Regions from separate parts of the Streptomyces sp. NPDC006458 genome, predicted to be linked through region 1. Evidence: riboswitches for the same ligand, from Rfam matches in the RefSeq annotation. Region 1 holds a riboswitch; the other holds the start of a gene.
The links. Region 1 has a riboswitch for thiamine pyrophosphate ahead of ABZZ79_RS26030 (thiamine ABC transporter substrate-binding protein). Riboswitches for the same ligand answer to the same signal wherever they lie in the genome.
Positions count from the first base shown of each region.

Region 1 (3,261 bases):
ACCTTTGTCGCGCCGCGCGGAGCCAAGAAGCCGCCGCGGCATCTCGCCGATCTCTCGCCCGCCGAACGCAAGGAGGCGGTGGCCGAGGTCGGGGAGAAGCCGTTTCGTGCCAAGCAGCTCTCGCAGCATTACTTCGCGCGGTACGCCCACGACCCGCAGGAGTGGACCGACATCCCCGCCGGTTCCCGAGACAGGCTGCGGGAGGCGTTGCTCCCCGAGCTGATGACGGTCGTAAGGCATCTGTCGACGGACGAGGGGACCACCCGCAAGACGCTGTGGCGGCTGTTCGACGGGACGCTCGTCGAGTCCGTGCTGATGCGCTACCCGGACCGGGTGACCATGTGCATCAGCTCGCAGGCGGGGTGCGGGATGAACTGTCCGTTCTGTGCCACCGGACAGGCCGGACTGGACCGGAATCTCTCCACCGCCGAGATCGTCCACCAGATCGTGGACGGGATGCGCGCCCTGCGGGACGGGGACGTTCCCGGTGGGCCCGCGCGGCTGTCCAACATCGTCTTCATGGGAATGGGCGAGCCCCTCGCCAACTACAAGCGCGTCATCGGGGCGATCCGGGCGCTGACCGACCCGGCCCCTGACGGGCTCGGGCTCTCGCAGCGCGGTATCACCGTGTCGACCGTCGGGCTCGTGCCCGCGATCCACCGGTTCGCCGACGAGGGCTTCAAGTGCCGGCTCGCGATCTCCCTGCACGCCCCCGACGACGAACTGCGCGACACGCTCGTCCCCGTGAACACGCGGTGGAAGGTGCGCGAGGTGCTCGACGCCGGCTTCGAGTACACGGAGAAGTCCGGGCGCCGGCTGTCCATCGAGTACGCCCTGATCCGGGACATCAACGACCAGGCCTGGCGTGGTGACCGCCTCGGCCGGCTGCTCAAGGGCAAGCCCGTGCACGTCAACCTGATCCCGCTGAACCCGACGCCGGGATCGAAGTGGACCGCCTCGCGGCCCGAGGACGAGAAGGCGTTCGTGGAGGCCATCGCCGCGCACGGGGTGCCGGTCACTGTCCGGGACACCCGTGGTCAGGAGATCGACGGGGCCTGTGGTCAGCTGGCGGCCACCGAGCGATAATCTGGCTGCGTCCGACAACGGAAGTCACATCTTCATATTCCGACAGGGGAGCGCCACAGCGCTGAGAGTGCGGCAATCGGGCCGCAGACCCTCTGAACCTCGCCCAGGTCATTCTGGGTAGGAAGTTCGGTCATCACTCAAGCTGTTGCGCCCTGCCCGGGCACCCCGCAGGGGGTCCCGGGCGGGGCCGCGTCTCTTCCTGGTCCATCCCAGGAGGAATCCAGTGCACACCAAGACGTTCGTCGCCGCGGCCGTCGGCCTCGGCCTGATCACGCTGTCCGCGTGCGGATCGTCCGACGCCGGCTCCGGCTCCGACGGCCAGGGCTCCAAGACGGTCACCCTGGTCAGCCACAGCTCGTGGGCCGTCTCCAAGGACGTCATCGCCGCCTTCGAGAAGGAGTCCGGCTACAAGGTCAAGGTCCTTGAGGACGGCGACGCGGGCCAGGCCGTCAACAAGGCCATCCTGACCAAGGACAACCCGCAGGGCGACGTGTTCTTCGGCGTCGACAACACCCTCCTGTCGCGCGCGCTCGACAACGGCCTCTTCCAGTCCTACGAGGCCCAGGGCCTCGACCAGGTCGGAGCGGACTACCAGCTCGACAAGGACGAGCACCGGGTCACGCCCGTCGACTACGGCGACATCTGCGTCAACTACGACAAGCAGTACTTCGCCGATCACAAGCTGGCCCCGCCGGCCTCGCTGGACGACCTGGTCAAGCCGGCGTACAAGAACCTCCTCGTCACCGAGAACGCCTCCACCTCCTCGCCCGGCCTCGGCTTCCTGCTCGGCACGGCCGCGCGCTACGGCGATGGGGGAGGCTGGCAGGACTACTGGACGAAGCTGAAGGCCAACGGCGTCAAGGTGGTCGACGGCTGGGAGCAGGCCTACAACGAGGAGTTCTCCGGCTCGGCCGGCGGCAAGGCCGCGAAGGCCGAGCGGCCGCTCGTCGTCTCCTACGCCTCCTCGCCGCCCGCCGAGGTGATCTACGCCGACCCGAAGCCGAAGACCGCGCCCACCGGCGTCGCCGAGGGGACCTGCTTCCGGCAGATCGAGTTCGCGGGCCTGCTGAGCAACGCGAAGAACGCCGAGGGCGGCAAGAAGCTGATCGACTTCCTGATCTCGGAGAAGTTCCAGGCGGACATGCCGCTGAACATGTTCGTCTACCCGGTGAACAAGAACGCTCAGGTGCCCGCCGAGTTCACCGAGTACGGCCCGGCCGCGAAGGACCCCGAGACCATGGACCCGGCCAAGATCGCCGAGAACCGTGACGACTGGGTCAAGTCATGGACCTCGCTCGTAGTGAAGTAGGCCGCGTGAGGAACGCGGCGCGGCTCGGGCTCATGGCCCTGCCCGTCGCGTTCTTCGGGCTGTTCTTCGCCTACCCCGTCGTCGCGATCGTCGAGCGCGGACTGAGGGTCGACGGGGCCTGGCAGTTCGGCCGGCTCGGCGAGGTTCTCGCCGACCCCGGCATCCGCCATGTGCTGTGGTTCACCGCCTGGCAGGCGCTCGCCTCGACCGCGCTCACCCTGCTGATCGCCCTGCCGGGCGCCTATGTCTTCGCCCGCTTCGACTTCCCCGGCAAACAGGCGCTGCGCGCGGTGGTGACCGTGCCGTTCGTGCTGCCGACCGTGGTCGTCGGCACCGCCTTCCTCGCCGTCCTGGGCCGGGGCGGGCTGCTGGACGAGCTGTGGGGCGTACGGCTCGACACCACCGTGTGGGCGATCCTGCTCGCCCATGTCTTCTTCAACTACGCGGTCGTCGTGCGCACCGTCGGCGGGCTGTGGGCCCAGCTCGACCCGCGGCAGGAGGAGGCCGCGCGGATGCTGGGCGCGTCCCGCCTCACCGCGTGGCGCACGGTCACCCTGCCCGCGCTCGGGCCCGCCGTCGCCGCCGCGGCCCTGATGGTCTTCCTGTTCACCTTCACCTCCTTCGGCGTGGTGCAGATCCTCGGCGGGCCGACCTTCTCGACGCTGGAAGTCGAGATCTACCGGCAGACCACCGAGATCTTCGACCTGACCACCGCCGCCGTGCTGACCCTGGTGCAGTTCGCCGCGGTGGGCGCGATCCTCGGCGTCCACGCGTGGACCGTACGGCGGCGCGAGAGCGCCCTACGGCTGGTGGACGCGGCCGGGACCGCGCGGCGGCCGCGCGGGGCGGGGCAGTGGGCCCTGCTC
Region 1 is NZ_JBEXPR010000020.1:83,043-86,303, forward strand. It holds gene rlmN (23S rRNA (adenine(2503)-C(2))-methyltransferase RlmN) at 1-1,086, shown strand, start outside; TPP riboswitch at 1,121-1,228, shown strand; gene ABZZ79_RS26030 (thiamine ABC transporter substrate-binding protein) at 1,310-2,395, shown strand; gene ABZZ79_RS26035 (iron ABC transporter permease) at 2,371-3,261, shown strand, end outside.

Region 2 (3,261 bases), on a different contig from region 1:
CGGACCCGATCGGCGACCCCAGCGGCATGACCGCCGCGCAGCCCACGTCCTCCAGCTTCCGGGCGAGAACGGGGTCGTCGTTGGTGTACGGCAGCACGGTGAAACCGTCCTCGACCAGCGTCTCGGCCGCGTCCAGCAGCTCGACGGGGTCCGGCAGCAGCGTCCGCTCGTCGGCGATGACCTCCAGCTTGACCAGGTCGGTGCCGAGCGCCTCCCGGGCCAGCCGGGCGGTCAGCACCGCCTCGCCCGCGGTGAAACAGCCCGCCGTGTTCGGCAGCACCCGGATGCCGAGCCTCTCCAGCACGGACAGCACCGAGCCGTGCACCGAGGCGTCGACCCGGCGCATCGCGACCGTGGTCAGCTCCGTCCCGGACGCCAGCAGCGCCCGCTCCAGCACCTCCAGGCTGGGCGCACCCCCCGTACCCATGATCAGCCGGGAGCCGAACGTCGTACCGCCGAGGACAAACGGATCGTCGGCCATGGTCAGCCTCCCTGTACGGCGGTGAGGACCTCGACACGGTCGCCGTCGGCGAGCGCGGTGGCGGGCCACTGCGCGCGCGGGACGACGGTCTCGTTGAGGGCGGCGGCCACCCCGGAGGGAGCCGCGGTGAGGGACGTCACGAGCGCGTCGAGAGCCGTGCCCGGCTCGATCCACCTGCGCTCGCCGTTGACCGAGATGTTCATACGGGCTGCTCCGTGAGTGCGGCGGCGAACCGCCGGGGCGTGAAGGGGCGGGCCTCCTCGGGGAGTTCACCGGTGGCCAGGGCATGCGCCAGGGCGTCGCCGGTGACGGGCGTGAGGAGCACGCCGTTGCGGTAATGGCCGGTGGCCAGCAGCAGGCCGTCCAGACCGGTCGGGCCGAGCAGCGGCGCGTTGTCGGGGGAGCCGGGGCGCAGCCCGGCGCGGGTCTCCGTCAGCGGCAGCTCGGTGATGCCGGGGACCAGCTCATGGGCGTCGCGCAGCAGCTCGTACACGCCGCCCGCGGTGACCGTGGTGTCCCAGCCCAGCTCCTCGCTGGTGGCCCCGACGACCAGTTCGCCGTTCTCGCGCGGGACGAGGTAGACATGGCTGCCGCGCACCACCGCGCGGACGGTCCGGTTGAGGAAGGGCGCGTACCGCTTCGGCACGGTCAGCCGCAGCACCTGCCCCTTCACCGGCCGCACCGGCGGCAGCAGGTCGTCCGGCACCCCCGCCAGCTGCCCGCTGCGACTGCCCGCCGCGAGCACGACCTGTCCGGCGCCCAGCAGGACGCCCTCGTCCGTGAGGACGCCGGTCGCGCGTCCGCGCTCCACGACGAGCCGTTCGGCCCACTCCCGGTGGAAGCGCACCCCGGCCCGTTCGCAGGCCGCCACCAGCGCAGCGGCCAGTCGCCGCGGGTCGATCTGGTGGTCGCCGTCCACCCGCAGCCCGCCGCGCACCCCCGGCGCCAGCATCGGCTCCAGGCGCCGGCACTCCCGCCCCGACAGCCACTGCGAGTCCAGCCCCGACTGCTGCTGCAGGGCGTGCAGTTCCCGCAGATGAGCCCGGTCGTCGGCGTCCAGCGCGACGGCCAGCGTGCCGCACTGCCGGTAGCCGAGGTCGTGCCCGGTGAGGTCGGTGAGCTCGGCGGCGAAGTCCGGGTAGCGGCGCGCCGAGGCGAGGTTCAGGCCGAGCAGGGTCTGCTCGCCGTAGTGCAGTTCGGTGACGGCGGCCAGCATCCCGGCCGCCACCTGCGCGGCTCCGCCGCCCGGTTCGCGGTCCACGACGACCGTGCCGAAACCCCGTTGCGCGGCCCGCCAGGCCGTGACCAGACCGATGATGCCGCCCCCGACCACGAGGACGTCTGACGTACGCGACATGGGCGTCCAGCCCCTCCCTTCGCCGGCATGACCCGGATCAGGTTCGTACGGTCGGAGGCCGCCCGCCTCCCTCTCAGCCCGGTGCGCCGGGCTCCCGCGAGTGCTTTACGTTGGCCCCACCCTAGCTGTTGGTCCGGCGCATCTGTAAGGGAGCCCTTCGCCCATGGCACGCCCGCCCGTCCCCCACCCCAACCCTCGGACGAGGGACTCCGCCCCGCCCTGTCGATCGCTCGACGGTCTGGTCCTCTACCCGGTGGCCGACCAGGCACCGGGACAGGTCGGGACCCGCACCCGGTTCGCGTACCACGAGGAGAACGGCGAGATCTGGGCCGACTACGCCGGGGGCGATGTCGTACGCGGGCATCTCGTGGGTACCCGGGAGGGGGACCGGCTCGACTTCCGGTACGTCCAGCTCAAGCGCGACGGCGCCACCTCTTCGGGGCACTGCGTGTCGCTGGTCGTGGAGCTGCCCGACGGGCGGATACGGCTGGAGGAGAGCTGGGAGTGGGAGTCGCAGTCGGGCAGCGGGACGAGTGTTGTGGAGCAGGTCACGGAACACGCCCCCTGACTGACGGTTTGTCAGTTGTCTATGGTGATCAGGTGAGCGAGCAGACGCAGGAACGAGGAGTGTCCCCGGTGCGGCGGGTCGTCGTCGTGGGCGCGGGCATGGCAGGCGTGCAGACCGCGGTCGCGCTGCGTGAGCAGGGCTTCCCGGGCGCGGTCGTGCTGATCGGCGCCGAGCCCCACCAGCCCTACGACCGTCCGCCGCTGTCCAAGGCCGTGCTGCTCGGCACCGCCGAGGGCTCCGCGTTCGACGTCGACTTCGAGGCCCTCGACATCGAGCTGCACCTTGGCCGCGAGGTCCTCGGTGTGCGTCCGGGCGACCACGAGCTGGACACCGCCGAGGGGCCGGTCCCGTACGACGTCCTGGTACTGGCGACCGGCGCCGAACCGATCCGGCTGCCCGGCACGGAGGGTGTCCGGGGCGTGCATCTGCTGCGCACCCTGGACGACGCCGAGCGGCTGCGGCCCGTGCTGGCCGACCAGCACGACATCGTGGTCGTCGGCGCGGGCTGGATCGGCGCCGAGTTCGCCACCGCCGCGCGCGAGGCGGGCTGCGCGGTGACCGTCGTGGAGGCCGCCGACCGGCCGCTGGCCGGTGCCCTGCCCGCGGAGGTCGCCGCCCCGATGACCTCCTGGTACGCCGACAGCGGCGCCGAACTGCGCACCCACGCGCGCGTGCGGCACGTCGAGCCCGGCGAGGTCGTCCTCGACGACGGCACCCGGCTGGCCGCCGGAGCGGTCGTCGTCGGCATCGGAGCCCGGCCCGCCACCGCGTGGCTCGCGGGTTCCGGCATCGAGCTGGGGGAACACGGGGAGGTTTTGGCCGACGCCCATCTGCGTACCTCCGCCCCCGACGTCT
Region 2 is NZ_JBEXPR010000008.1:9,338-12,598, reverse strand. It holds gene ABZZ79_RS12775 (thiazole synthase) at 1-481, opposite strand, end outside; gene thiS (sulfur carrier protein ThiS) at 484-684, opposite strand; gene thiO (glycine oxidase ThiO) at 681-1,838, opposite strand; TPP riboswitch at 1,836-1,946, opposite strand; gene ABZZ79_RS12760 (hypothetical protein) at 2,002-2,406, shown strand; gene ABZZ79_RS12755 (FAD-dependent oxidoreductase) at 2,439-3,261, shown strand, end outside.
Region 2: another riboswitch for thiamine pyrophosphate. It lies ahead of thiO (glycine oxidase ThiO); the one in region 1 lies ahead of ABZZ79_RS26030 (thiamine ABC transporter substrate-binding protein).